Regions from separate parts of the Devosia sp. MDV22-iso42 genome, predicted to be linked through region 2. Evidence: riboswitches for the same ligand, from Rfam matches in the RefSeq annotation. Region 2 holds a riboswitch; the other holds the start of a gene.

Region 1 (14,526 bases), on a different contig from region 2:
TATCGAAACCCTCGCGACCATCCCCATGCTGCGCGGCACCATCGAGTCGATCAAGGGAACGCCGACGGCCGAGCTCGGCCCGGTGCCCGACGACATCGCCGACCTCTTCGAGGGCGATACGGCCCTGAGCTGGGCCCGCACCCTGCCGGAGGGATCCACCGTTACCGACGGCGCCTGGTGGGCCGAGGACTATGCCGGTCCGCCGCTGGTCTCGCTCAGTACCGAATTGCGCGAACCGCTCGGCCTGTCGGTGGGGGACGAGCTGTCGATCAGCATTGCCGGTCGGCCGCTCGAGGTCACCATTGCCAGTTTCCGCGCCATAGACTGGCGCGCGGGCGGGCTGAACTTCCGCCTGCTGTTCTCCCCTGGCGTGGTCGAAAGCGCGCCGCAGACCATCATGGGCAGCATTGACGTCGTCGACGGCGCGGCGCCAGCGGTGGAGAGCCGGCTGAGCCGGGCCTTCCCGACGCTGAGCTTTCTGCCCGTGGGCGACGCGCTCGACCGCATCGACGACATCCTGTCCAGCCTCGCCAATGCCGTTGCCCTGGTCGGCAGCCTCGCTGTGGTATCGGGCGTGCTGGTCCTGGCCGGCGCCATGACCGTCGGTCGCCGGCAGCGCGAGGCCGATGCCGTGGTCATGAAGGTGCTGGGTGCGACGCGTCGCGACGTCGTCGTTGCCTTCCTTGTCGAGTATGGCGCGCTCGGCCTGCTCGCCGCCATCATGGGCGCCGCCCTGGGCATGTCAGCGGCCTGGGCCATTCTGACCTTTGTCATGGACATTCCCTTTGTGCCCAATCTGCTGACCGTGGCGGCCGTCGTTGTCGGCGCCGTTGTGGCCACCATCGCCACCGGTGTGGTGACGACGTGGTCGGCCATGTCGGTGCGGCCTGCCCGCCAGCTGCGCGCAGACGCCGCTTAGCGGTCAGGCCCACCTGTGGTTCAGGGCGCGTTGCCGAGATAGTCATTGGAATAATAGGCGGTGACATCCGGCATGGCCGTCAGGGGTGCGCCATTGCCGCCCTTGAGCATGCCGGCCTCGAAGACAAACTTGCCGACCGCCGCCATCTTGGCTGGATCGATCCTGCCCACCGCGCCATCAATGCCCTGCAGATAGTGGCCGTCGATGAGCGCCTGCAGCGATGCCCGCACGAAGTCGCGGTCGAGCAGCGCGTCGTCATTGGCGGAAACGAGGATATCGGCCGCCTCGTCGGGATGGGCAATGGCGTATTCATAGCCGCGCCGGCTGGCCGCGATAAAGGCCCTGGCCGTCTCGGGATGTTCCGCCAGATAGGCGCCGCTGGTGCCGATGAAATTGGTATGCTGGTCCGGTATCCCGTAATCGGCATAGCGGAAGGCGCGTTGCGCCGGCCCGTCGCGCTCGGCCTTGACGCCCTCCCAGGTGTAAACTTCAAGGGTGAAGTCGACCGCACCATTGGCCAGCGCCTCATAGGCCGAAGTGCCCAGGGTAACGGTCTCGAACGCGCCGACCCCGCCATCATGGCGGATCATCGTGCCGATCAGCGCATTTTCCCAGTCGCTGCCGAAGCCTGCATAGATCTTGCCGTCGAGGTCGCGCGGACGCTGGATGTCCTGCCGGTCGGCCTTGAACACCAGCCGGCCGGTTTCGGTCTGGACCAGGGCATAGGTGGCGACAAGGTCGGCCCCGGCAGTGCGCTGGGTCAACAGGCTTATCGAGCCCAGAATACCGAAATCGGCGACATGGTTGGCCACCAGCGTGCCGGCAGACGTATCCGAATAGGGCAGGATCTGCACATCAAGCCCGGCCTCGTCGTAAAAGCCCTTGGCCTGGGCGACGAAGAGCCCGATATGGTTGGTATTGGGTGTCCAGTCGAGCGCCATGGTTAGAGGCGTGGGCTGGGCCACAGCCGGTGCGGTGGCAAGGCTGGCCGCCAGGCCCAGGGCCAAAAGCGTGCGGATCATCGGCATGGTTCTTCCTCCGGATAAAACAGGGTTTGCAAAATATCGGCCTCAATCGCCGCAAGCGCAGGCGAACCAATCGCGGGCCGCGGGTGGGGCAGCGGCACAATGAACTGGCGGGCGATACGGGCGGGGCGCTGCGACAGCACATAGATGCGGTCCGACAGCAGCACTGCCTCGCGCACATCGTGGGTGATGAGCAGCACGGTCCAGCGATGCCGTTCCCACATGCCGGCCAGCCAGCGCTGCATCTGCGCCCGGGTCAGGGCATCAAGGGCGCCGAAGGGCTCATCGAGCAGCAGCATCGGCCGCTGCTGCACCGTCGTGCGCAGCAGGGCGGCCCGCTGCCGCATGCCACCGGACAGCTGCGCCGGATAATGGTTCTCAAAGCCCGCCAGACCGAACTCGGCCAGGAGCGGCGTGACCCTGGCCCGCGCCGCCCGACGGTTCATGCCCTGCACCTGCAGGCCCAGCGTGGCATTGTCGATGATCCGGCGCCACGGCATCAGCGCATCGCCCTGGGGCATGAAGGCAAAGGGATGGCGCGATGGCGACAGCGGCGCGCCGTCGACCAGGATCTGTCCGGCATCGGCGATGAGGGCACCGGTGAGCAGCTGCAGGATCGTCGACTTGCCCGCCCCTGACGGGCCCAGGATCGAGACGAACTCGCCCGGCTGCACGGATAGGCTGATATCGGCCAGCACATCGACAGCGCCAAAGCCCTTGCGCAAATTGACCAGTTGCAGACGCGGCGGGCTCATGGGCGCGAGCCCGGCAGCCGGGTCCAGGGCATGGCGGCGCGTTGCACCAGCACGGTGGCGCCAAACAGCGCCAGGGTCAGCGTCGAGCTGACCAGCACCGCCGCCAGCACCAGGTCGGGCCGAAAATTGTTCTTGGCGTTGAGGATGTAGATGCCCAGGCCCTGCGCCGCCCCGGCATATTCGGCAAAGATCGCCGCGACCACGGCATAGGTGATCGAGATGCGCAGGCCGGCAAAGAAATAGGGCAGGGCCGATGGCAGTCTCGCCATCATGAAGATGCGCCGGCGCGAGGCGCCCATCGAGGCCAGCAGCGTGGTGATTTCGCGCTCGGTGGCGTCGTAGCCCTGGACCAGGGCCACCAGCATGGGAAAGAAGGTCACCAGCGCCACCAGCACGATCTTGGGCGTCAGCCCGAAGCCGAACCACAGCACGATGAGCGGCGCGATCGCCACCAGCGGCAGGGTCTGGGTAATGATCAACACCGGAAACAGCGCCCGTCGCAGCGGCCGGTAGAAGTCGATCAGCACCGAAAACACAAAGGCTGCGGTCAGCGACGCGGCAAAGCCGAACAGCGTGGCCTGCAGCGTCGCCAGGCTGTGACGCGCCAGGGCGTCCCGCTGCGCGAAGGCATGGCTGAGGATGCGCGACGGGGCGGGCAGGGCGGTCGGCGAAATCCCCGACAGCTGTACATAGGCCTCCCAGGCCAGGATCAGCGCGGAAACCGAGGCCACGGCAGGGCCGGCGTGATGGCAAAGGCGCGCGAGCACGCGCAGCAAGGCGGATGGACCCGACATGGCTTGACCTCTGCGCTCAGTGCGCGCTGGGGCTGTTGGCCGAAACCGTCAGATCGATCGTGACATGCCCCTGCGGTGGCCCGAAGCGGCAGAAGGCCTGCTCCAGCGCGGCGAACAGGGCACCGGTATCGCCATTGAGCTTGGTGGCGAAATGCTTGGACGTCTCGAAAGTCCCCGACTGCTTGAGGAAATCGGTGCAGCCGTAGATTTCCGCCATGTGGTCGCCCTGGCCCATCACATAGAGCGACAGCTGGGCAACCGAGAAAACGCCCATATCGGGAGCGCTGCGCACCGCCGCCAGCGCCGTGGCCTGCCGCTCGGCCAGCGGCGCAACCGGGCCGTCAAAATGGCCGGACTGGCAGATGGCCTCGTCCGGCTCGCCGGGACAGCCGCGCGAGATGGTGGCGGACAGCACGCAGTGCACGCCGGTTCCGGCCGCAGCGCTGAACAGGTCACGCATGGCCGGGAACAGCACCTCGGGCGGACCCACCAACAGCGTCGAGACATCGTCGGTCTCGATGCGCAGCCTGTCGCGATAGGGATCGAGCCCGCCCAAGGCGCTGGTAATGACGCCGACAAAATCGTCGGTCATGGGATAAAGAGAAATCTGTGCGCCAGAAAACATCAACCGCCTCGCTCCGCTGGTATTACCCAGATCAGCTATAGGGTCCGAAGGCTTCCCGCCCTCATCTCAGCCCCGACCTACGGAGCACCCCTGTGGATGAGCCACCATAGGCGCTTCTTACCGGACTACGCAAGTCACTCCTGCATCGAGTTCCGACTGAAAGTGCCACGGGCCTTTTCCGGGAAGCTCTGCTGTGCCTGTAGGCCCGACATGGCGAGTCCGCCTACCGCGCTGACCACCTCGGTTGACCTTGTGATGGAGCGGCTGAGACAGAAGAATATATGCCTCTCGGCGACTCGATTGGCGGCGTGATGGCTCAATCCATCGCATGGACGAGCTGACCCCATGAAATGCCCCTCCAGCCAACGAAATCAATGCTGCCTGGCACAGGCGCCCGAGCATGACTGTGTCGTAGATGTCTTCAGCCTTGGCGAAGCGAGCAAGCCTGAACCGCATCGCCGCTTGTTGCGCGCCCGGTCGGCTGGTCAACTGAACCGGCCCGACATCGTCGCCATACTGTCATCTTGTCTGCCTAGGACGACGCCATGACCACGATCATCCTCGACGACCTGGGCAAGACTTTTGATGGCGTGCCGGCCATCCAGCCCACCAACCTGGCCCTGGAATCCGGTTCCTTCACTGCCCTGCTCGGCCCATCCGGCTGCGGCAAGACCACCTTGCTGCGGCTGATTGCCGGTTTCGAACGGCCGAGCACCGGCACGATCCAGCTCGGCCATCGTCTGGTGGCCGGTCCCCATGTAAGCGTGCCACCCGAACGGCGTAGCCTGGGCATCGTGTTCCAGTCCTATGCCTTGTGGCCGCATATGGATGTGGCCGCCAATGTCGCCTATCCGCTGCTGGCGCGGGGCGTGGCCAAGGCGGAAATCGCCATGCGGGTGGCCAGGGCACTGGCCATGGTATCGCTTACCGGGCTGGGGTCGCGCAGTGTCGACGCCCTGTCGGGTGGGCAGCGGCAGCGGGTGGCTCTGGCCCGGTGTCTGGTAACAGGCACCGACATAATCCTCCTCGACGAACCCCTGGCCAATCTCGACGTGCATCTCCGCGCGGAAATGCTGGATGTCTTCGCCCGCCTGCACCGCGATACCGGCGCGACCATCGTCTTCGTCACGCATGACCAGGCCGAAGCGCTGGCGCTGGCCGATCGCATTGTCGTTCTGGACAGGGGCACAGTGCAGCAATCCGGGGCGCCCGAGCAGATTTATGCCGAACCGGCCAATGCCATGGTTGCCGGCTTTGTGGGGCGGGGGGTCATTGTGCGAGGCCTATATTCCGATGGGCAGGTGACCTTCGCTGGCCAGGCCGTGCCGACCCGTGGCCAGGCCGGCAGCGCGACGCCCATGCTCCTGTTGCGGCCAGAGCATCTGACGCTGGCCAAGACCGGCATTGCCGCCACCATTGCCACCACGCGCTATACCGGTGCCGCCTATGACGCCACGGCCAGGCTGGCGAGCGGCGAGACCCTGCTGCTGTCGACGCCGCAGCGCATGGCTCCCGGCGCCCGGGTCCATCTGGCCGTCAGCGACGCCTGGATCGTGCCGGGCTGATCAGCGCCAGGGCAGCACGCCGGCGGGCAGCATGCGGCCGAGACGATCGAGCGCGGCCAGGAGCGCGACAACCACCACCAGGGTGACGATGGCCACGGCCGATGCCTGCGGCGACAGGCCCGATTCTTCGAGACTGAACAGGATCACGCCGATGGTCTCGTTGCGGCTCGACCACAGGAGGGCGGAGACGGTCAGCTCGTTGAAGGCGCTCATGAACACCAGCAGGGCCCCGGCAAAGGCAGCGGGTGCGGCCAGTGGCGCGGTGATGGTCAGCAGGCGCCGCAGCGGGCCGGCTCCGGCGGCGGCGGCGGCTTCACCAAGCTCGGGTGCCAACTGGTCGAGCGCCGCCTCGACGGGCTTCAGCGCCAGAGCGGCAAAGCGCATGAGATAGGCGACGAGGATGATCCACGGCGTGGCGTAGAGGCTGCCCAGCAGGGGCAGCGGTCGCAGGAACAGCAGGATGCAGGCGATGGCCAGCACGATGCCGGGCAGCGCATAGGGCAGCTCGAGCAGGCCATGCGCCACCCTGCCGAAGCGATGCGGCAGGCGGCTCAGGCCCAGCGCCAGCGGCACGGCCAGCAGGGCCAGGATGGCGGCGGCCAGCAGCGACAGGTAAGTGGAGTTGACGAAGGCGCGGACGGTGGAGGCCTGCCGGACCAGGACTTCGACATAGTTGTCGAGCGTCAGCGTGGCCAGCGACAGCGGCACGCCATAGGCCGGCACGAGCGAGGTGGCGAGCAGGGCCGCCGCCGGCAGGATCAGCACCGCCGTCAGCAGCAGCAGGCCCGCCACGGCAACCGGCCAGCGCAATGGTCCAAGCGAAAACCGCATCGGCGCGCCGCGCGTCAGCGCGAAGCGCACGCGGCGCAACGCCAGGCCCTGGGCGACAATGCCGGCAAGGGCGATCAGACAGATCAGCAGGGACAGGCCGGCCACCTGTGGCAGGACGCTGGGGCCATTGCTGGACAGCTGCTGGTAGATCAGCGTTGCCAGCGTCAGAAAGTTCTCGGGCATGCCCAGCAGCGCCGGAATGCCGAAATTGCCGACGCCGGACACGAATGCCAGGGCGGTTGCGGCGATCAGGTACGGCCACAGCAGCGGCAGCACGACACCTGTCACCACGCGCACCGGCCCCATCCCCGCAGCACGCGCCGCTTCCACATAGTCGCGCGGCAGCAGCACCAGGCCGGCGCGCAAGGTGATGAACACGATGGGCGCATGCTGCACACCGAACAGCAGGATGATGCCGTTGCGACCCAGCAGCGGATTGGCCGTGCCGGGCGGCGGCGCGAGGCCAATGGCGCCCAGCAGGGCGCTGGATGGTCCCAGAAGATGCATCCAGGCCAGCGCCATGACCTGGGGCGCGATCATCAGCGGCAGGATGAGCAGGAAGCCCTGCAACTGGCGCAGCGGCATGTCGGTGGCAGCGACCAGAAAGGCGAAGGGCGCGCCGATCAGTAGCGCCAGCAGGGCACCGAACAGGGCGGTGTCGAGCGTATTGAAGATAGCGCGTTGCGTGGCGCCCCGCGCCACCCGGCTGAGCAACAGGCTCGCGTCGAACTGGCCATCGACGAACAACGCTGTCAGGACCAGCCGGCCGATGGGCAGCACGGCGATCAGTCCGACGGCACAGAGGGTGAGAACGGCAGGCAGCAGCCATGCCGCTCTCCTGATGCGGCCGTCCGGATCCAGCAAGGGAGGAACCGTCCCGGTCGGCCGCATCAATGGTGTGTCTGGCGTCACGCCGGCTTACTGGCCGAAGATCTCGCCGAACTGCTCCTTGTTGGCAGTCTCGTTGGCCAGGGCCGCGGCAGCGTCATAGGGCAGCACCTTGATATCGGTGCGCGCCGGATAGCCTGCGGGCAGGGCAATACCGTCGCGCGCCGGGATATAGCCCTGGCTCGATGCCAGCTGCTGGCCTTCTTCCGAGATCAGGAAATCGATGAACAGCTTGGCATTGTCCGGATTGGGCGCCGACGCCAGGATCGCGGCCGGCTCGGTCACTGCAGATACCCCTTCGGTGGGGAAGACGAAGGCGACGGGCGCGCCCTTGGCCGCTTCGCGGATCGGCAAGAAGTCGACGATCATGCCATAGAGCTTTTCGCCGCCGGCCACCGCCGTCAGAATGTCGCCATTGCCGCCAGCCGCCTGGGCCCCATTGGCGGCGAGCGCTGTATAGAAGTCCCAGCCTTCGGCCAGATTGTCGGTCAGGGTCACGGTGTGGATCAGCGCCGCGCCCGAGGTCAGCGGGCTGGGCATGGCAACCTGGTCCTTGGCTTCCGGCTTGGTGAGGTCAAGCCAGCTCGCCGGCACCATGGTGGCAGCGGTATTGTAGACGATGCCGGTGGTGATCAGCTTGGTCGAGAAATAGGCGCCATCCTCGTCATAGAGGCTGGCATCGAGGCCGGTCGTGTCGGCTTCGGGGAAGTTGAGCAGCAGGCCCTCGGCCTTGAGTCCTTCCATGGTCACGACGTCGGCGATCAGCAGCACGTCGGCCTGCGGCGCACCGGCTTCGACTTCGGCGCGGAATTTTGCCATGATCTTTGGCGTGCCGTCGCGCACCCACTCCACACTAATGCCGGGATATTTCGCCATGAAGGCGTCGGCCGTCTGTTGTGCATCGGTATTGGGCTGGCTGGTATAAAGCACCAATTTGCCCTCCTGCGCGAGGGCCGGGGAAAGGGTGGCGGCCAGCATCAGGCCAGCGGTGAGAAGGGTGCGCATCAGCAACTCCTGTGCTGCCGCGGGGAAGTCCAGCGGTGCAGGGGCTTTAGCCGGACTGTTTGACAACGCGGTGACAAGCCGCGGCGATATGGGGCGCGGGGCCGAGGCGTCGCGCGCTTGCCCTTGATCAGGGTTCGGCGGTTGCAGCCCTCGTTCAGCAGCGGGCCATAACTCTGGGCAAAGGCACGGCGCGGGAGCAGACCATGTTCGGCCGTCCGTATGTGACAACCGGGTCCGGTACGGACGGTTACTGCTCGGTGGGCCCCGCGACCACTGAAGTCCGGTGCAGCACCGCGCGCCAGCCCCGAAAGGCCGCTGACAGCGAAGGGTGGCTGCCTCGTCGAGCGAAGGTGAGCGAGTGGGTCAGCCGATGGTCAGCTTGTGCTTTGCGGCAAGGCCCTGCAGCCATTCGACATCGTCGCCCGAGAGGGTGTCGATGAGCCCGGCCCGCAGATAGTTCACCAGCGCCGGCGTCCAGCCCAGGCCGGCCCGGTCAATCCGTTCGAGGGCCTGTGGACTATAGGCATGGCAGCGGATGGCGATACCGGCATCGTGCAGCGCAGCCGCATCGTCGGCATGGAAGGCTGACAGGTCGATGCAGAGTTCGTCGAGGTCAGCCGCGCGGGCGACGGCCACCGGATCGGCATAGCGCTCATGCACGATGCCGCCGGTGCGGATGCCCGGGATCGCCGCCTTGATGGCTTTGAGATGGGCGTGATCGAACGAGATCATCATCACGCGGCCCAGATCGGCAGGGTCGCTCAGGGCGGCCTCGAGCGCGATGTCATAGGCATCAAGGTGCAACTTCTCCTTCACCTCGATTTCCAGAACCAGGTCCAGTTCATGGGCGAGGTCGAGCACGGCGCGCAGCGTCGGCACAGGCTCGCCGGCATAGCGCGGATCGAACCAGGCGCCGGCATCGAGCGCGGCGATCTCGGCTGCGCTCAGGTCCTTGACGGCGCCCGATCCATTGGTGGTCCTATCGACCAGAAGATCGTGCAGCACGACGATCTGGTGGTCGGCAGTCAGGACAGTATCGATTTCCATGCTGCTGGCGCCGTGGCTATGCGCGGCGCGCAAGGCCGCCAGGGTGTTTTCCGGGGCTGCCAGGCTATGGCCGCGATGGCCGCACAACCGGATGAAGCCGGTATCCTTGAAGAGAAAGCTTTGCGACATGATGGGTCCTTTGGGTTCAGAGTTTGCCCATGCCTGCCGCCATGACATCGTCCTTGGCGAGGCGTTGGGCGAGAATGAAGATCAGCAGCATGGGCAGGAGCAGGATGAAGGTAACGACAGCGGCGGTCGGCAGCACAAGCGCCTCGCCGCCCAGATAGCTCCACAGCTGGGTGGCCAGGGTCCGCACCTTGGGGGCGCCCACCATGAAGCTTTTTTCGAACTCCTCGAAGGAGGCAATGAAGGTCAACAGCCCTCCTGCGGCAAACCCGGGCCAGGCCAGCGGCAGGGCAATCCGGGTCACCGCGACGAAGGGCGTCGCCCCCAGGCTGCGGGCGGCATAGATCAGCTCATTGGGAATACCCTCGAGCGTGGCGGTGAGGATGCGGATCATGAAGGGCAGGGTGCCCACGATCTGCACCAGGATGACGCCCAGCACCGTACCGGCGAGCCCGAAGCGGAAGAAAATCTCCCCCAGGCTGACGGCGACCACGATGCCCGGAACAATCACCGGCGCCAGCACGAAGACCTCGACCAGCCGCTTGAGCCGAAAGGGGAACTGGGCCAGCGCCCAGGCGGTGGGGAAGGCCAGCGCGCCCGTCACGGCGGTGACGATGATGGAAATCAAGAGGCTGATCCCCGCCGCCGGGAGGATATAGCGGTCGGCCAGCACTTCCTGCCAGGCCGAGAGCGAAAACGAGCGCGGAATGATGTCGGGCGGAAACCAGCCCACTGCAGGATCATAGAAAGCCCAGAGCGCCACGATGGCGATGGGAAAGAACAGGGTCAGCGCCAGATAGCCATAGAGACTGAGTCCAACCAGGCCCTGTCCGCGCGCCGGTTTTTGCCGGACCATCACGCGACCCCTTTGGTGGAGCGCCCGGACGAGCCGATAATGGCATAGTAGGCGAGCAGGACGGCAACGGCCATGATGCTGAGCAGCGTCCCCATGGCGTAGACCATAGGCCAGTTTCCCTTCTGGAAGCCTTCGGCGAACATGTGCACGCTCAGCGGCAGTGGATAGGCGGGCCCTAGCAGGCTGGGAATGACATAGGAGCCGAGCGAGCCGATGAAGCTGAGCAACACAGCCGCAGTGATGCCCGGCTGCGCGAGGGGGAGTTGGACACGCCAGAGGATGGTCAACTGCCCGGCGCCGAGGGTGCGGGCCGCCGCCAGCACGTCCTTGCTGATGGCCGCCATGGCGCCGGTAATGATCAGCGTCATGAAGGGGATGGTTTTCCAGGCCGAACCGACAATGGCGCCGAGCCCCAGCGGATCGCGCACCAGGCGCGGCATGGGCAGGCCGAGCGGCGTGATCAGGCGCTCTGCCATGCCGCCGCGATCGAGCACGATCATCACGAGAAATCCGGCCACGATGCCCGGCACCACCAGCGGGATCTTGTACAGCGTGCCGAACAGCGTGCGCGAACGCTCATTGGCCTGCATCAGGGCCGAGAGCGGCAGGGCAACCGCGAGACTGAGCAGGGTCGGTGCCACGCCCAGCCAGAGCGAGAAGGCCAGCCCGTCCATATAGACCGGATTGGCGAACACGGCCTGCCAGGTGACCAGGCTCAGGGTCGGCGCACCCTCGGCCTGACTGGTAAAACTGCCATAGACGACCCGCAGCAGCGGCAGGCCGAATAGGGCGATCAGATAGCCGAGCCCGGGCAGCAGGCACAGCAGCAGCGTCGACAGGCGGACCTCTCTGTCCATCATCACACTGCCTCCCGGCTGGGGGCGTAGCGGCGCAGCAGGTGCAGGCGTGGCGGCGCGACGAGGCGGACCTTCTGTCCCCGGGGCAGGATGGGGCTGCCGCCGCCCGAGGCGATCGAGCGGAAGGTCTGGCCGGCGGCCGCAATCCAGTAATGGGTGGCGGCGCCCATGAACATCGACTGCTCGATGACACCGTGTTCGTCGCTCTCGACCGGCTCGACCTGCAGATCCTCGGGGCGAATGGCAACGCCCTCGACATCACTGGCATCGGGGTTTTCCAAAGGGCGCACGTCGCCCCAGGGCAGTAGGCAACTGCCCTGGTCGATCTGCGCTTCGATCACATTGGTCATGCCGAGAAACTCGGCGGTGAAGCGATATGTTGGCCGGCGATAGAGGTCGATTGGTGCGCCGCGCTCGACGATTTCGCCCTCCTTCATCACCACGATCTCGTCGCCCAGCGCCATGGCTTCGGACTGGTCATGGGTGACATAGACGGACGTGATGCCGAGCTTGCGCTGCAGCGCCCGCAGGTCCTCGCGCAGACTGTCGCGCAGCTTGGCGTCCAGATTGCTCAACGGCTCGTCAAACAGCAGCACATCCGGCTCGATGACGATCGCCCGCGCCACCGCGACGCGCTGCTGCTGGCCGCCCGAGAGCTGCTTGGGCAGCCGATCGGCATAGTCGCCCAGGCCGACCGTCTGCAGCGCTGCGGTAACCCGGCGCTCGATCTCCTGGCGCGCGACCCGCCGCATTTCCAGCCCGAAGGCGACATTGCGCGCCACGCTGAGATGAGGAAACAGCGCATAGGTCTGGAACACCAGGCCGAAATTGCGCTTTTCGGGCGCCACATCGTCGATGCGCCGCTCGTTGAGCCAGATGCCGCCCGCGCTGGGGTCGGAAATCCCGGCAATGGTCCGCAGCAGCGTGGTTTTGCCGCAACCCGACGGGCCGAGCAGGACCACGAGATGGCCCGCCGGGATCTCGAGATCGATGCCCTTGAGCACGAGATTGCTGCCAAACTGCTTGGTGAGTTGGCGGATGGACAGTGAGGCCCGCATGATGCTCCCTTTCATGGCGGTGGCGCCACACGGCGCCACCGCCACTGTCGCTGGCTGTTACTGACGCAGGACATTGGCCGTGAAATAGGCCGACAGCTGCGCACCGAGTTTGGAGGGCATGCCGATCCGGGCGCGGCCGGCATACTGATCGGTCGGGATCAGCCGGGCGACCTGCTCGGGAGTGAAGGCGGCGGCGGGATCGAGATCGGTGCGGGCCGAGCGCGAGCCGTTGATCTGCAGCTTCTGCAGCTGCACGTCACTGCTGACAAGGAAGTCGAGCAGCAGCAGGCCCGCGGCGGGATGAGCGCCACCAACGGGCAGCATCAGCCCGTCGCCGCCACCAACCTGGCCTTCTTCCAGCAGCTGCTGGCGCACGGTCGGTGGCAGGAGTCCGCGGCCGATGAAGTCATAGGCCATGTCTTCCCAGGCAGTGCCGATGGCCCCGGCGCCATTGGCGATCAGGTTGAGCGTGTCGGCATTGCCATTGGTCAGCTCGACCACGGGCAGCAGCGCCGCGTAATAGTCCCAGACCGGCGTCATGCAGTCGCTGGCGGCAAAGGCGTCGGCCTCCTGCTCGGTGATGGCCCAGTTGACGAAGTTGGCCCGGCACGCATCGCCAGCCACCTTGGCCAGCGCGAGCGACTGCATGAAGCCGCTGCCCGAACCGCCACCGGTCGGCGAGGTGACGATGAACTTGCCCGGATTGGCCGTGGCCCAGTCGAGCAGGTCGTCAAAAGTGGTCGGCACCGAGGCTTCGTCGACAACGCGGGTGTCGTAGACGATCGCGGTCTGGTTGCGATGGAACGGCAGGAAGATACCGCCATGGTCGACGCCGCTGGTCACAGTGGCAATATCGGGATTGAGCGCGGCGCCATTGGGCAGCAGGGTGTGCAGCGGCAGGTTGGCGATGACGCCTTCGCCGCTCAGCAGGGGCAGGCTGCCCGAGCTGACAAAGTAGGCGTCGGCGGGCGCCGCCGCACCGGAATTATGCGCGGCGATCAGCTGCTGGTTGGCAGCGGCGCCCTCGCCGCGGATATAGTCGACGGTGATGCCGTATTCTGCTTCGAATTGCGGGATCAGCGTCTCGGAAAACAGCGGGCCGAAGCTGTCGGTGAAGTCGTAGAAGGTCAGGCTGCCCTCTTCTTTTGCCAAGGGAACGATGACATCATAGAAGTTGTCTGCCGTCAGGGTGGCGAGGTCGAATCCGGGATCGGTGTTGAAACTGCCCGCGCCGACGGGCTCCACGGCGAAAGCGGTGGTGCTCATCAGCAGGGTGATAGACGCCGTAATCAAGGCTTTCATGTTGTCGTCTCCACGTTGAGGGAAGGCATGCGATCACTCGCAAAATCTCCGGCACTCCGTTGCTCATTTTCCCGATGAAGCGGAGTGCCGGAAAACAGGTCTGGCAAAATGGCCAGTAAGGCGTCGGAGATCGCCGGCGCGGCGGCATAGACCGGGGCGCCATTGGCGAGCCCGCCTGCTGCCAGATAGTTGCCGGTGACAGCGCCCGCGCACGCAGCGAGATAAAGTCCGCCGATGGCGTCCCAGGGGTTCATGTGCGGCTCGACATAGGCATCGAGCCGCCCGGCAGCGACATGGGCCAGGCACAGCGCACCGGCGCCAAGTCGCCGGTACTCAGCGCCGGCTGTAAACAGGGCATGGACCATGTCCCCACCCAGCCCGATCGCGTGACGCGGCGAAAAGCCGAGGCCGATGACGGCTTCGCCCAGGTCGGCCTGGTGCGCGCAGCGGATCGGCGTCCCATTGAGCCGGGCAATCCGGTCCGGGCCGGCGAAGAACAGCTCGTTACGCAGCGGATCCAGCGTCCAGGCGGCGATTGGCGCGCCGTCCTTGAGCAAGGCCAAGGCGACGCAAAAATAGGGCAGGGTGCGGCTGAAATTGACCGTGCCGTCGACTGGGTCGATGACCCAGGTAAACCCTGTCTCCAGCGGTCCGCCGCCAAATTCCTCCCCGATGAATCCATCTGCCGGGAAGCCTGCAGAAACAGCCTCTCGCGCCAGGCGTTCGATGGCAAAGTCGGTTTCGGTGACGACGTCGCCCGGCCCCTTGCTCCGGACGGCGAGTTGGGGGTCGTTGAAGGCGGCGAGGGCCAGTGTGCCGGCCTGTTGCATCAGTTTGTGCGCCAGTTCGAGCCGGCGGCTTGTTGGGTCGGTC
Region 2 (14,526 bases):
CCGCGCGTCCCATCAGATAGTCCCGCTCGCGCGCATTGCGCGTCAGTGCCGCAGCCCGCGTGAACTCGGCAGCCGCCTCCGCCTGCCGCCCCAGCCGGCTCAACATATCCCCGCGCACGCCGAACAGCAGGTGGTAGTCTGCCAGGGCAGGATCATTTCGGATCGCGTCGACCACGACCAGCCCCGCCGCCGGCCCCTCGGCCATGGACACCGCCACCGCCCGGTTGAGCTCGATCACCGCCGAGGGCGTCCGCGCCATCAGCATCCCGTAGAGCGCGGCAATTCTTGACCAGTCCGTATCGGCCGCCTTGCGGGCCCGCGCATGACAGGCCGCGATCGCTGCCTGCAGCGCATAGGGTCCATCCTCCCCACCCAGCGCCAGGGCCTGCTCCAGCGCCAGCAGACCCCGTTCGATCAGCAGCCAGTCCCAGCGCCCGCGGTCCTGGTCCGGCAGCAAGACCGGCGCGCCAGAGCGATCTGTGCGAGCCCCCAGCCGCGACGCCTGGATTTCCATGAGCGCCGCCAGCGCATGCACTTCGGATTCCTCCGGCGCCAGCCGGGCCAGCACGCGTCCCAGGCGCATGGCTTCCTCGCAGAGCTGTGGTCGGATCCAGTCCTGCCCCGCCGTGGCCGAATAGCCCTCGTTGAAGATCAGGTAGATGACGCTGAGCACCGAGCCCAGCCGCGCCGCCCGTTCGGGCCCCCGCGGCACCTCGAAAGGAATGCCGGCCTGGGCAATGGTCTTTTTCGCCCGCACAATGCGTTGCCCGATTGTCGGCTCGGCCACCAGGAAAGCCCGCGCGATCTCCTCGGTGGTCAGTCCACCCAGCAGTCGCAGGGTCAGCGCAATGCGCGCTTCAGGCGACAGGATTGGATGGCAGGAGGTAAACATCAGCCGCAGCAGATCGTCGCCCACCTCATCGTCAATGGCCTCATGCAGGCTCTCGATGACGTCGGGCTGTTCGTTCTCGATACCCCGGCCGACCTCGGCCAGCTTGGTCGCCGCCATCGCCTTGTGGCGGAAATGATCGATTGCCCGCCGCTTGGCGGTCTGCATCAGCCAGGCGCCGGGATTGTGCGGCACACCCGCCTCCGGCCACGCCTTGAGCGCCGAGACCAGGGCATCCTGGGCGAATTCCTCGGCCAACGAAATGTCGCGCACCATTCGCGTCAGCCCGGCGATAAGGCGGGGCCGCTCGATCTTCCACGTAACCGTGATAGCGCGATGGATCTCGGACTCGGTCGTCATGGACCGCAATTGAGCAGGCCGCGCAGGCAGAGGCAAGGCACTCCGGCGAGGCGCTGCCGACTATTGATCGAACATTCCCTTGGGGGTTTCTCCTCGCAGGAAGGGCTCGATGACGGCATGCAGCAACTCAGTCTGGCCAATCACCGCTGTGTGCGAGGTGGCCGGCAGTACGGCCAGGCGCGACGCCGGCAGCGGCGCGCCCATGTCACCCATCTCGCCGCCGCCCAGTAGCCGGAACATGGCCACGGCGTGCTCCAGGGTGCCCACGTCGGCATCGCCCGTGATGATGAGGACCGGCGTTTCAAGCGCAGCCACCTCTGCGCCCCATGCCAAGGGCTCGTGCTCCAGCGCGATCAGCTTTTCCACCAAGGCCCGGAAGCCGTCCTTGTTGACCGCAAGCTTGCCATAGTCGTCTTCCATCGGCGTACCGACAAACATTTCGGGGGTCATGGATGGGATCATGGCGGCAAAGGCCGGCTGAAAGCCGGACTCGTCGTAGGACACCGACGCAGCCACCAGCTTGTCGACCTTTTCGGGATGGCGAATGGCCAGTTGCAGGCCCGTGGCCGCACCCATCGAATAGCCGAACACATCAGCCTTATCGAGCCCGACTGCATCCATGAAGACGGCGACGTCGTCCGCCAGATGGGGATAGGTGATGGGCCGATCGATATCGGTCGTACGGCCATGGCCCTGGAACTCGATGGCATAGACCTTGTGCGTCTCCGCCAGCCTGGGAATGATCGCCCCCATGGCTCGGGATGTTCATATAGGCGCCGTGCAGCATGATGAGCGGATCGCCCTCGCCGCTAACCTCGTAATACATCGCCATGCCATTGACGGGTACCGTCTGGCCGGATTGGGCAAAGGCAGCGCTGGTCACCAGAATGGCGCCGGCTAACATGGCACTGCGGATCATGATGCGTCTCCTCAAGGACGGGCCATCAGCGCGACCTGGAGCGCGCTTCTGAGCAGACGACGAGACAGCGGTCCAGACTTCGACAGCGTCGACCGAAATCAGGTCGACAACGAAAAACCCCACGTGACGGGGCACGTGGGGTCAAATTTGTTCGGATGGACGTGCAGAACTAGGCGACGTTCTCGGAATAGTTTTCCGCATCATCGGGCTCGCGCAGCACATAGCCGCGACCCCAGACGGTCTCGATATAGTTCTTGCCGCCGGTCGCAACGGAAAGCTTCTTGCGCAGCTTGCAGATGAAGACGTCGATGATCTTGAGCTCAGGTTCGTCCATGCCGCCATAGAGGTGGTTGAGGAACATTTCCTTGGTGAGCGTGGTTCCCTTGCGGAGGGAAAGCAGCTCGAGCATCTGGTATTCCTTGCCAGTCAGGTGCACGCGCTGGGTCTGCACTTCGACGGTCTTGGTGTCGAGGTTGACCGTCAGTTCGCCAGTGGTGATGACCGACTGGGCATGACCCTTGGAACGGCGAACGATCGCGTGGATGCGGGCCACGAGCTCGTCCTTGTGGAAGGGCTTGGTCATGTAGTCGTCGGCACCAAAGCCGAGACCACGAACCTTGTCCTCGATGCCGGCCAGACCGCTGAGGATCAGGATCGGCGTCTGCACCTTGGCGACACGCAGGGTGCGCAGCACCTCGTAGCCGCTCATGTCGGGCAGATTCAGATCGAGCAGAATGATATCATAATCATATAGTTTGCCGAGATCGACGCCTTCTTCACCCAGATCGGTGGTGTAGACGTTGAAGCTCTCCGACTTGAGCATCAGTTCGATGCTCTGCGCTGTCGCGCTGTCGTCCTCTATAAGGAGTACCCGCATTATATTCCCCTTGTCATTCGTTCCTGCTGGAACCGTGGGACCTGGCCTGCCCACGCCAACCCTACTGGATATGACTGAACCCTAAGTCCAAATAGTTAACAAAGTTTAATTCGGTTCCGCAATACGCAAATGCCATTCCCCGCAATTTAGTCTAACTTATTGAAATTAAAAGACTATTCTTATCAATTTTTCTTAAGAAATTGGTTTAAGAGCGTCGCTCAACCGACTCTTTAGATTCAAGCAATGCCGACTGTGTGGGGGGTTTGGAGGGGGTCACACGCCAATGCGCAGACGGACCGCCCCATCGCCTGAAATAGCGCCTTTTGCTTAACGTTGGGTTACTGTCGATTCGGGAAGGCTCTCGATTCGAGGCCGTCCGGAAACCTTAATGCCTGCAATGCGACACGCAAGTTGAGCCCGCCATGAAAGCATTGATCTCCGCCATTGAGGCCATCGATGACATCGAGGTCTATGGTCGCGTGAAATCGGTCCAGGGCCTGCTGATCGAAATCGTCGGTCCCGTCCGTGAATTGCGGGTCGGCGGGCGCGTCCAGATCGAGACCACTGACGGCGCCCATCTGGCAGCCGAAATCATCGGCTTCAAGGCGGGTCACGCCCTCTGTCTGCCCTTTGGCCAGCTCTCCGGCGTCCGGCTCGGCTGCAAGGCCATCTTCCAGCGCAATGACGGCGCCGCCTTTCCCTCCGAAGCCTGGCTGGGGCGAGTCATCAACGCCAATGGCGAGCCCATCGACGGCAAGGGCCCCCTGCGTCGCGGCGCCATTGCCTATCCGCTGCGGCAGAATCCGCTGCTCGCCCATGACCGGGTCCGCGTCGGCGACCCGCTCGATCTGGGCGTGCGTTGTCTCAATACCTTCACCACGGTGTGCGAGGGCCAGCGCCTGGGCATCTTTGCCGGGTCCGGCGTCGGCAAGTCCGTGCTGATGTCCATGCTGGCGCGCAATACCAATGTGGACGTGGCCATCATTGGCCTGATCGGTGAGCGCGGCCGCGAAGTGCACGAATTCATCCAGGAGTATCTGGGCGAGGAGGGCCTCGCCCATGCCGTGGTGGTGGTCGCCACCTCCGATGAAGCCGCCCTGATGCGGCGGCAGGCGGCCTATATGAGCCTGACCCTGTCGGAATATTTCCGCGACCAGGGCAAGCGCGTCCTCTGCATGATGGATAGCCTCACCCGTTTTGCCATGGCGCAGCGCGAGATCGGCCTGGCCATTGGCGAACCGCCCACGGCCAAGGGCTATCCGCCCACCGTGTTCACCGAATTGCCACGATTGTTGGAAAGGGCCGGTCCGGGCACGCCAACCACCGGTTCTGTTACCGGTCTATTTACCGTTTTAGTTGAAGGTGATGATCACAATGAGCCGATCGCCGATGCCGTTCGCGGCATTCTCGATGGGCACATCGTAATGGAGCGCGGGATCGCCGAACGGGGACGTTACCCGGCGGTCAACGTGCTCCGGTCCATCTCGCGCACCATGCCAGGGTGTGTCCCGGTCGAGTTCAGACCGGTCCTGGCCAAGGCACGCGAACTCATGTCGATCTATGCCGACATGGAGGAACTGATCCGGCTGGGGGCTTACCGGAAAGGGTCAGATCCGAAAGTGGACCGCGCAATCGCTATCTATCCGGCCCTGGAAGCTTTTCTGAGCCAGGACCGGGAAGAGACGACGACAGTTGCCGAAGGCTATTCGATGCTTGAGGCCATTATCGCCGAAGCGGGCGCGGCAGACTGATGGGGCGCTGTATTGGCCCCGGAACTGACTTGGTGTGTAAGGAGTACAAGTCTTGAAATCGCGCAGTGAGAGCCTCATACGGCTCAAGAAGTTTCAGGTGGACGAGAAGCGACGCCAGGTGGCGCAGATTGAAATGATGGTCAATGACTTCGAGCGCATGGCGTCCGAACTCGACCAGCAGATCGATATCGAGCACACCAAGACCGGCATCTCCGACATCGCCCATTTTGCCTATTCCACCTTTGCCAAGGCGGCCTTGGCCCGGCGCGACAATCTGCTCGCTTCCGCCAGCGATATGCGCGGCAAGCTCGAAGCGGCGCAGGATGCGCTGGCCGAAGCCCTCGAAGACCTCAAGAAGGTCGAACTGCTGGATCAGCGTGAGCACCAGCGCGAGGCCGCCGAGCAGCTCAAGATCGAGCAGTCGGAATATGACGAGATCGGCCGTTTGCGGTTCCGCACGCAGTAAGGCCTGATCGAACCAGCATCAAAGGCCCGCTTGCGCGGGCCTTTTTGCGTTGTGCGGCCTTGGCCTCAGGCTGCCACCAGATCCCACAGCCTTTCCTTGCCCAGGATCAAAAGCCAGGGCGTGCCATCCATCGGCACGATCTCGACCCACCCGCCCGTACCTTCATTGGAGGTGCCCAATAGCCCGCCGGGCTCCAGCTGCAATCCATCAAGCGGATAGCGCAAGCCGCGTGAGGTGCGAAAACTGACCGGCACCAGCGGATGGATCGACACCCGTTCCCCCGCGCCCGCGGCAAATCCGATTGGTCCGATCACAGCCAGCGCGACATCGACTTCATCGACCAGCACCAGCCGGCGCTGCGGCGCATATTGCAGCACCGCGCTCAAGGCGGCCAGCGTGTGGTCGAGCCTTTTGCCCGTCATCCCGAGCGCCAGGGTCACCGGCGCCTCGGTCGAATGCAGCGCCTTCTGGAAATCGGTAGTGGTCTGCTCGGGGATGTGGATGACTCGTGTCCGAGCTTCCCACGCAGCCCGATCGCTGAGCGAATCGAGGTCGCCCACGATCAGTTCGGGCACGAGGCCGGCTACGCCAATGGCGTCTCCACCGCCATCCGCCCCGACCAGCGCCACGCCCCGTCCCGCCAGTTCGCGCAGCAGTTCCGGGTCAACGAAACCGCCGCCAACGATGGCCATGGGCCGCTCAAAGCGGATGATCTCGCGGTCCGTGGGGCGCGCGGAAGTCTCTTGCACTGTCACAAAGCTCTCATTAAGTGTGGGGTGTCTCGCTGGGGTGTTCCGGAGTTTTCCGGAGCTGAGAGTTACCCATTGAACCTGAACCAGGTCATGCTGGCGGAGGAAGTTCGAGATGGCAAGGCCGTCTCTCGACGTCCCGCCATTGACACCATCCCCTTCTTCATGACCGCAACCAACGAAGGGAATGACCCATGGTCAAGTCCACCTGTCTCGTTGCTGCGGTCCTATTCGGACTGTTTGCAACCCCCGTTTTGGCGCAGGAAGCGCCCGTCCTCAAGATCTACACCTATGATGGCTTCGCTGCCGAATGGGGCCCCGGCCCGGCCCTGAAGGCGGGCTTCGAGGCCATTTGCGCTGGCTGCTCGGTCGAATGGATCGCTGCCGACAGCTCGATCGGCACGCTGCGCCGCGTCCAGCTCGAAGGCGACAGCACCGAGGCCGACCTCATCGTGGGCCTCGACACCGCCATTGCCGGCGAAGCCCGCGCTACCGGCCTGTTTGCCGATCACGGCCTCGACCTTTCCGGCCTCACCCTGCCAGAACCCTGGACCGACGCGCAGTTCGTGCCCTTCGACTATGCCCACTTTGCCTTTGTCTATGACAGCGACAGCGTCGCCACGCCGCCAAAATCCTTCGAGGAACTGATCGCCCTGCCGGCTGATTTCAAGATCGCCATCCAGGATCCGCGTTCGGCCACCCCCGGCCTGGGCCTGGTGCTGTGGATCCGTGCCGCCTATGGCGACCGCGCTCCCGAAATTTGGGCCGGCCTCAAGCCGCATATCCTGACCATCACCCGCGAGTGGAGCGAGAGTTACAACCTGTTTTTGACGGGCGAAGCCGATATGGCGCTGAGCTACACCACCTCGCCAGCCTACCACATCCTTTCTGAAGACGATGACACCATCCATGCCGCCCTGTTCGACGAAGGCCATCTGGCCCAGACCGAAGTGGCAGGTATCCTCAAATCGTCAAAGCATCAGGAACTGGCCCGCCAGTTCCTGGCCTATCTGAGCTCGGCCGAGGGGCAGAAGATCATTCCGTCCACCAACTGGATGATGCCGGTGACCGATCTCGGTGACGGCCTCGATCCCGTGTTCAAGGCCCTCCCGCAGCCGGCCACGACGCTGACCCTGACCGATGCGGAAATCGACGCCAATGCCAAGGCCTGGATCGACGAAATGCTGACCGCCGTCCAGTAGGTCCGCCCCGCCATGCTGACCCTGCCCGCTCGCCCCGCTCGTATCGCCGTCGCGACGGGCCTGGCGCTGGCCATTGTCGGGCTCATCACCCTGGTTCTCTGGGCAATCCTCGCTGCCGCCACCGGCAGCGAGGGCAGCGCCTCGCGCATCGATATCCTCCACCTGCTGCGCATGACCACACTGCAGGCCGGCCTCACCACCATGCTCTCCCTGACAGTCGGCATGGCACTGGCTTGGGCTCTCAATCGCCTGCGATTTCCGGGGCGCGATCTGCTGGTCGGCCTGTTCGCCTCGGCCATCGTCACCCCCGGCATGGTGGTGGCCTTTGGCCTGCTCGCCATCTGGGGCCGCAATGGCTGGATCAACCAGGCCAGCCAGGCTCTGCTTGGCTTTCCGCTGGGAAATCCGGCCTTCGGCCTCTCCGGCATCCTGCTGGCCCATGTGATTCTCGACGGCGCCTTTGCCGCCCGCATCCTGTTGGCCCGGCTAGACGCCATTCCCGCCAGCCGCCTCAAGACCGGCCAGTCGCTGGGCCTTTCGGCAAGGCAGCGCTTTGCCATACTCGACTGGCCCGCCATGCGCGGCACCATGCCCGGCCTTGCCGCCATCATCTTCCTGCTCGCCTTTACCAGCTTTCCCATCGTGCTACTGCTGGGCGGCGGTCCGGGGAACCAGACGATCGAGGTCGCCATTTATGCCGCCGTGCGCCAGGATTTCGACCTGACCGGCGCGGTTCACCTGGCCCTGACCCAGATTGCCGTCTGCTCGGGCGTCATCCTGATCGCCTCTGCACTGGCACCGATCCCGACCAGCTTCGGCGCCTCCGTGGCGCCAACCTGGCGCGACCGCCCCGTCGCCCGGCTCCTCCAGACGCTGATCCTGCTGACCTGCAGCATCGGCTTCGTGCTGCCGCTGGCCTCCGTTCTGTTCGATGGACTGGGCGCCGGCATGGGGAACCTCATGGCGCGACCTGCCTTCTGGCTGGCTGCGCTCAGCAGCCTCGTCATCGGCACGACCTCGGCCGCTCTGACGCTCGCCCTCGCCCTCGGGCTGGCCCTGGGCCGGGCCGCCACCGCCCACGGCCTCTGGCGCACCCTGCTGGGCATGCCGGTCTTTGCCTATCTGGCCGTGCCGGCAGTCGTACTGTCGCTCGGCTTCTTTCTGCTGGTGCGTAGCCTGGGCGTCTCGCCAACGGCAGCGGCACCCTTTGTGGTCATCCTCGCCAACAGCCTGCTCGCTTTGCCCTTTGCCATGGCTACGCTCGGCCCGCCGCTCGAGGCCATTGCTCGTACCCGCGGCAAGCTGATCCGCTCGCTCGGTCTTTCCGGCTGGCGGCAGTTCATCAGCGTCGAATATCCGCTGCTCGGCCGAGACATCGGCGTCATGTTGGCACTGGCCTTCTGCTTCTCGCTGGGCGACCTCGGCGTCATTGCCCTGTTCGGCACCCAGGATTTCCAGACCCTGCCCCTGATGATGTTCCGCGCCCTGGGCAGCTATCGCAGCAATGACGCTGCCGCCATTGCCGCCATCCTGCTGATCGGCACCATCATCGCCTTTGTCGGCCTGCCAAGACTGTTTTCAAGGATTGCCAATGCTGCTCGCTGACGCGCTCACCTTCGCCCATCCCGGCCAGGCAGCACACTATGTGTTCAGCTTTGCTGCCAATCCGGGCGAGATCACCGCCGTCTCGGGCATCAGCGGCTCGGGCAAATCCACCCTGCTCGATTTGATAGCCGGATTTCTGCAACCACTGTCTGGCAGCCTGACGCTGGACGGCATCGACCTGCTGCCCCTGCCACCTGAGGCGCGGCCGGTTTCCCTGCTGCTGCAGTCGGAAAGCCTGTTCGAGCACTTGCGCACCGACAGCAATGTCCGGCTGGGCTTGCCCGCAAGCACGCCAAGGGCAGAAGCACACGACAGGATTGCCCAAGCGCTGGCCGAAGTGGGGCTGGAGGGCACCGAAGGCCAGATTACCGCCACGCTGTCGGGTGGGCAGAAGCAGCGCGTGGCTCTGGCCCGGACGCTGCTGCGCAATCGGCCAGTGCTCTTGCTCGACGAACCGTTCTCGGCGCTCGATGACGAGACCCGTGGCACCGTGCGCGACCTCGTCCGCACCCTAACCCTGCGCCATGGCTGGCACACCATCCTGGTCAGCCATCACGCCGATGACGTTGCCAGCCTCGCCAACCGGCGCTTCCGCCTGGTCGAGCGGCGACTGGAACCCGCCTAGCGCGCCCTCACTCCGCCCAGGCGGTAAAGACCTTGCCGAACAGGGCCTGCGCGTCATCGTCCTTTTCGAGGGTGATGATGGCATTGCGGCCGGTGCCATAGACCACGGCCAAATCCATCCACTTCCGGTTTTCCAGCAGGTCGGTATTGGTCGTGGCATCGGCTGGCGTGGCACTAAGCGCGAACAGGAACGAATTGCCCACCACGCGCGCCGAAGCGCCCACCAGCGGCGTGCCCGGCACCAGTTCCTGATCCTTGAGCAGCACGCCCGGCAGATTGGCCACGGTGCCACCGATAAAGGTGTCCGAGACTTGGAAGTCGACTTCCATCAGGTGGCTGGCCGGCAGGCTGGGATCGGAATTCTTGCGGATCGTCACATCGACCCCCAGATTGCGCGCCGGAATGCTGGCATGGCCGATCAGGGTCGGCAGGCCCAGTTCGTCCACGCCTTCGCGCCACTCCACCGTGCCCGAGAATGGCACCGCACCGGTGGTGCCGGTGGCGCTGGCCTCGAGCAGCAGCGACTGGCTGCCCGCTAGGACGGCCGGGTCGACCGAGGCGCTTGGATCATTGGCGGCAATGGTGCTGGCGTCCTGCCCCGGCAGGCGTTCCTCGCCCTTGGCGTCGGCACCGGCATCGGCAAGCGGCGGCAGCACGGTCTCGTTGCCGGTCGGCACCACCGGCTGCGGCGTCGGGTCGAGGCGGTCATCGGCCTCGAGCCCCTCGAGCGTATTGGCCGGCTCGGCCACCGGCGCTGTCGCGGTATTGCCAGGCGCGGCAACCGGATCAGCCGCAGTTCCGGGCTGTTGCACGGGATCGAGCGTGGGTGTTCCCGGCACAGCAGAATCGGCCGTTTCGGCCACCACGGGCTGTGCCTGGCCAAACATCTGGTCGAGATCGATATAGCCTTCGCGCCAGGCCCAGAAGCCGGCACCACCGACGCCGGCCAGCAGGATGGCAAACACGACAAGGAATATCGTCAGCCCCGAGCCTGACCGCCCTGCTGTGGGCGAAGAGACAAAGCCGCTGTCATCGCCATCGTCGGCGCTGCCACGCGGCGGCGCAAACATGCGTTCTGCCACCGTCTGGGCGGATTCCGGGCTGTCCGCACTGCTCTCGCCGCGCGCTTCGCGATCGAGCGTCTCGATCGCCCGTTCAATGGCGCCCTCGGCCTCGCTGGCATCCGGCTCGACGGTTTCAAGCTCGACTTCGCGTACGGCCGACAGCGCCGGCTGCACGGCAGTCACGCTGACGGGGGCAGTCTGCTGGCGCACGGCGACCTGTGCCCCGCTCAGCACGGGTTCCTGGCGACCGCCAGGCCGATAGCTCTCGCCGGGCGAATTGGCCGCCACCGGCGGCGTCGGGCGCTTGTCGCTCGTAACCGGCAGGATCAGGGATTCCGGCGGGCGCGTCGTGGGGACCGGCCCCATCGGCGCGGCGCGGACCGGCTCTGACCGCGACGGCAGGACAGCTGATTCGCTGCCCGGTATCGGCTTGTTGACCACCGGGACCTGGATCATCGAGGTGCCACCGGTCGCGGCGGCTTCGGCAATGATCTCCTCGATCGACATGTTGGCGGTCGATTTCGCGGCGTGTTCCGTCGGCGGCAGCGGCGCCTTGGACACCTCGTTGGCGGCTGGCTGGGCTACTGGCTCTGCAACAACCTCCAGAACCTCGGCTGGCTTGCTCTCGGCCGGCTTGACCTCGGCCGGTCGCGGCTCAAAAGCCCGCGTCGCGGGCATTCCCTCGCGTCCCAGCGTGATGACGGCCTCGCTGGCCTCCTGCTCGACCTGGCGAATGCAATCTTCGAGCTGCAGCCTGTGCTGGGTAATGTCGCGCGCCGGCAGCGGTGGAGAAATAGCCCGCAACTGCCCGACAAGGGCCGAACGCGCCTTCTCATAGACCGCGCGGCGGGCGGCCCCGTTATTCTCCGGCAGCGCCGAGATTGCCCGGCGCAACAGCTCTTTGTAGTCCGCCATTGGTTACTTGATACTCACGATGTCTGCGACGTGTTGTAACAAAAAAACTCAGTCTTGGAACGGGTCAACGACAAGGATGGTATCGAGCCGTTCCGGGCTCGTCGACAGCATGGCCACCGGCGCCCCGATCTGCTCCTCGATGAACCGCACATATTTGATCGCCTGGGCCGGCAACTGCGCCCAGCTACGGGCGCCAGCCGTGGTCTCCGACCAGCCTTCCAGCGTCTCGTAGATCGGCTTAACCCGCGCTTGTGCCCCCATTGAGGCAGGCAGATAATCAATCCGTGATCCGTCCAGCTCATAGCCGACGCAGACCTTGATCTCTTTCAGACCATCCAGGATATCGAGCTTGGTCAGCGCGATGCCGGTAATGCCGCTGGTCTTGACGGTCTGGCGCACCAGCACGGCGTCGAACCAGCCGCAGCGCCGCGGCCGCCCGGTATTGACGCCCACTTCGCGCCCGACCACTGCCAGGTGCCGGCCGATCTCGTCGTCCAGCTCGCAGGGGAACGGGCCTTCGCCGACGCGGGTCGTATAGGCCTTGGTGATGCCCAGCACATAGCCGATGGCCGTGGGGCCAAGGCCCGAACCGGCCGCAGCCTGCCCGGCAACGGTGTTGGACGAGGTCACGAAGGGATAGGTGCCGTGATCATTGTCGAGCAGCGCCCCCTGGGCGCCCTCGAACAGGATGCGGGCACCGGCCTTGCGTTTGTCGTCCAGCACCTTCCACACCTGGTCCATGAAGGGCAGGATATCGGCGGCCACCGCCGTCAGCTCGTCAAAGATCTTCTGGGCTTCGATCTCGACCAGCCCCATGCCGCGGCGCAGCGCGTTGTGATGGGTCAGCAGGCGTTCGATCTTGACCATCAGCGTATCGGGTTCGCTCAGATCGACGAGGCGAATGGCGCGGCGGCCCACCTTGTCTTCATAGGCCGGGCCGATACCGCGCTTGGTGGTGCCGATCTTGAGCCCCGAATTGGAATCCTCGCGGATGGCGTCCAGCTCGCGATGCAGCGATAGGATCAGCGGCGCATTGTCGGCAATGCGCAGGATTTCGGGGGTGATGACCACGCCCTGGGCGCGCAGCTTTTCCAGCTCGCCGACGAAATGGTGCGGATCCACCACCACGCCATTGCCGATGACCGAAAGCTTGCCCTGGACGAGACCGGACGGCAGCAGAGCCAGCTTGTAGCTCACCCCGTCGATGACCAGCGTATGGCCGGCATTGTGGCCGCCCTGGTAGCGCACCACCACATCGGCGCGCTCGCTGAGCCAGTCCACGATCTTGCCCTTGCCCTCGTCGCCCCACTGCGAGCCGACGACAACCACATTAGCCATGAAATTCCATCTCCAGGATCGGCGTGACACCAAGGGCCCGACATGCCTGTCGCGCCTCAACAAAATTGGACCACTGTCTTCCCGACCCATGGTGTTGACGTTTCAACGGGGCCGAATAACTGCTAAGTCCGACTGTCCTTACATCACCCGGGTCCCGATGACAAAGCCGCTGGATCACCAAAATCGCGGCATTTCCGCCAAACTGCTCGATCAACCCTATCTCCTGCTGATTCTGGCGCCGCTGTTCTGGGGTGGCAATGTGGTCGCCGCCAAGCTGGTGGTGGGCGAAATCGACCCGTTTCTGCTGCTTTCGGCCCGCTGCGTGGGCGCCACGCTGTTCATCCTGCCGTTTTCCTGGCGCTTCCTGGCGGCCGACTGGCCGGTGATCCGCCGCACCTGGCCGCTGCTGATGGCCTATGGCGCGCTGGGCTATGCGCTCTACAATGTGCTGCTCTATATGGGGCTGACCACCACCACGGCGGTCAATTCCTCGATCGAAACGGGCGCCCTGCCCATGATGATTCTGGCGGCCAATTTCATCGTCTTCCGCGTCCGCGCCACCATTCTGCAGGTGGTCGGCGTGCTGATCGCCATCACGGGCGTCATGCTCACCGCCACCCATGGCGACCTGCGCCGCATCCTCACGCTCGATATCAATATCGGCGACGGTTTCGTCCTGCTCGCCTGCCTGACCTATACCGCCTATACGCTCGCCTTGCGGTTCCGGCCCCAGGTGCACATGATGAGTTTCATGGCCGTCGCCTTTACCGGCGCCGCGATCACCGGCTTGGTCATGCTGCAGCTGTTCGGCCCGGGCATCACCGCCTTTGCCAGCATCCCCGCCATGTCGCCCACGGTCTGGGTCGTGCTGGTCTATGTGATGATCTTCCCTTCCATGTTCAGCCAGATCGCCTATGCCCGGGGGGTCGAACTGGTCGGGCCCAACCGCGCCGCGCCCAGCCACAACCTGATCCCGGTCTTTGGCGCGCTGGGCTCGGTGCTCATTCTGGGCGAGCGGCTCGAACTTTATCATTACCTCGCCGCCGCCATCATCATTGCCGGCATCGCCATGGCCGAATGGGCCGCCCGCCGCCGGCGCTAGCACGCTCCGACCCCACGCACCCGACGTGCCGAAACGCCGCCCGGCTTGCGCTTGCGGTGTCACGGGTAATGGGCGGCCTCTGACTCAAGCCAGTGTACAAACTCGGGGAGCCAGGGGCCGCCCATCACGGTATCGGCTTGCTTAGGGGGTCTGGTATCAGGCGGTACCGATGTTGCAGGTCCGGCTGCCACGCTTCTGCCCACGCAGGAGAGCGCCCTCTCCATCCGATCCTCCCCGCCCGGCCCAGCGTCGGGGCCGCGTGTGTGGCGGGAATGGGAGAAGTATGCGCGGTTTCTGGCCCGGGGATAAAATGGATAAGTTGCATGCCGGTCGCCAGCAAAAAAAGGGCCGGCGCAGCGCGCCGACCCCCCTAATCTTGCAAGGCGCTAATGCCTAGAAGCGCAGCGATTTGGCCTGCTTGACGCCTTCGAGCGCCGCGATCTGGCCCAGTTGCGCCTCGTCGAGGGCCCCGTCGATCGACACCAGCGCAATGGCGTCGGCGCCAGCTTCGGCACGACCGAGGTTGAAGTTGGCGATATTGATGCCGAGCGTCCCCAGCAGGGTGCCGAGGCGGCCGATATGGCCCGGCTTGTCCTCATTGGTGACATAGAGCATAGAGGGCGTCAGCTCGGCTTCCATATTGATGTTCTTGACCTGGATGATGC

The links. A riboswitch is a leader RNA that binds a small molecule or an ion and turns the genes downstream of it on or off. The one in region 2 is predicted to bind thiamine pyrophosphate.
Region 1: it holds a riboswitch for thiamine pyrophosphate, as region 2 does, so the genes downstream of both, AC4NN3_RS05395 (YkoF family thiamine/hydroxymethylpyrimidine-binding protein) here and thiB (thiamine ABC transporter substrate binding subunit) in region 2, are expected to answer to the same signal.

What each region holds. Positions count from the first base shown of each region.
Region 1 is NZ_JBZVWR010000006.1:759,282-773,807, reverse strand. Features, by position in the region: gene AC4NN3_RS05415 (ABC transporter permease) at 1-919, shown strand, start outside; gene AC4NN3_RS05410 (ABC transporter substrate-binding protein) at 940-1,947, opposite strand; gene AC4NN3_RS05405 (ABC transporter ATP-binding protein) at 1,938-2,699, opposite strand; gene AC4NN3_RS05400 (ABC transporter permease) at 2,696-3,493, opposite strand; gene AC4NN3_RS05395 (YkoF family thiamine/hydroxymethylpyrimidine-binding protein) at 3,510-4,118, opposite strand; TPP riboswitch at 4,109-4,220, opposite strand; gene AC4NN3_RS05390 (ABC transporter ATP-binding protein) at 4,664-5,683, shown strand; gene AC4NN3_RS05385 (ABC transporter permease) at 5,684-7,378, opposite strand; gene AC4NN3_RS05380 (ABC transporter substrate-binding protein) at 7,433-8,407, opposite strand; gene AC4NN3_RS05375 (glycerophosphodiester phosphodiesterase family protein) at 8,771-9,583, opposite strand; gene AC4NN3_RS05370 (ABC transporter permease) at 9,600-10,436, opposite strand; gene AC4NN3_RS05365 (ABC transporter permease) at 10,436-11,296, opposite strand; gene AC4NN3_RS05360 (ABC transporter ATP-binding protein) at 11,296-12,351, opposite strand; gene AC4NN3_RS05355 (ABC transporter substrate-binding protein) at 12,409-13,653, opposite strand; gene AC4NN3_RS05350 (inositol monophosphatase family protein) at 13,650-14,526, opposite strand, start outside; gene AC4NN3_RS05345 (LacI family DNA-binding transcriptional regulator) at 14,525-14,526, opposite strand, start outside.
Region 2 is NZ_JBZVWR010000010.1:67,685-82,210, forward strand. Features, by position in the region: gene AC4NN3_RS12225 (RNA polymerase sigma factor) at 1-1,249, opposite strand, end outside; partial or broken gene AC4NN3_RS12230 (alpha/beta fold hydrolase) at 1,310-2,168, opposite strand; gene ctrA (response regulator transcription factor CtrA) at 2,338-3,045, opposite strand; gene fliI (flagellar protein export ATPase FliI) at 3,468-4,796, shown strand; gene fliJ (flagellar export protein FliJ) at 4,849-5,262, shown strand; gene AC4NN3_RS12250 (thiamine diphosphokinase) at 5,328-6,011, opposite strand; TPP riboswitch at 6,038-6,138, shown strand; gene thiB (thiamine ABC transporter substrate binding subunit) at 6,206-7,213, shown strand; gene AC4NN3_RS12260 (ABC transporter permease family protein) at 7,226-8,818, shown strand; gene AC4NN3_RS12265 (ATP-binding cassette domain-containing protein) at 8,805-9,443, shown strand; gene AC4NN3_RS12270 (hypothetical protein) at 9,451-11,421, opposite strand; gene AC4NN3_RS12275 (adenylosuccinate synthase) at 11,470-12,759, opposite strand; gene AC4NN3_RS12280 (DMT family transporter) at 12,917-13,861, shown strand; gene serA (phosphoglycerate dehydrogenase) at 14,255-14,526, opposite strand, start outside.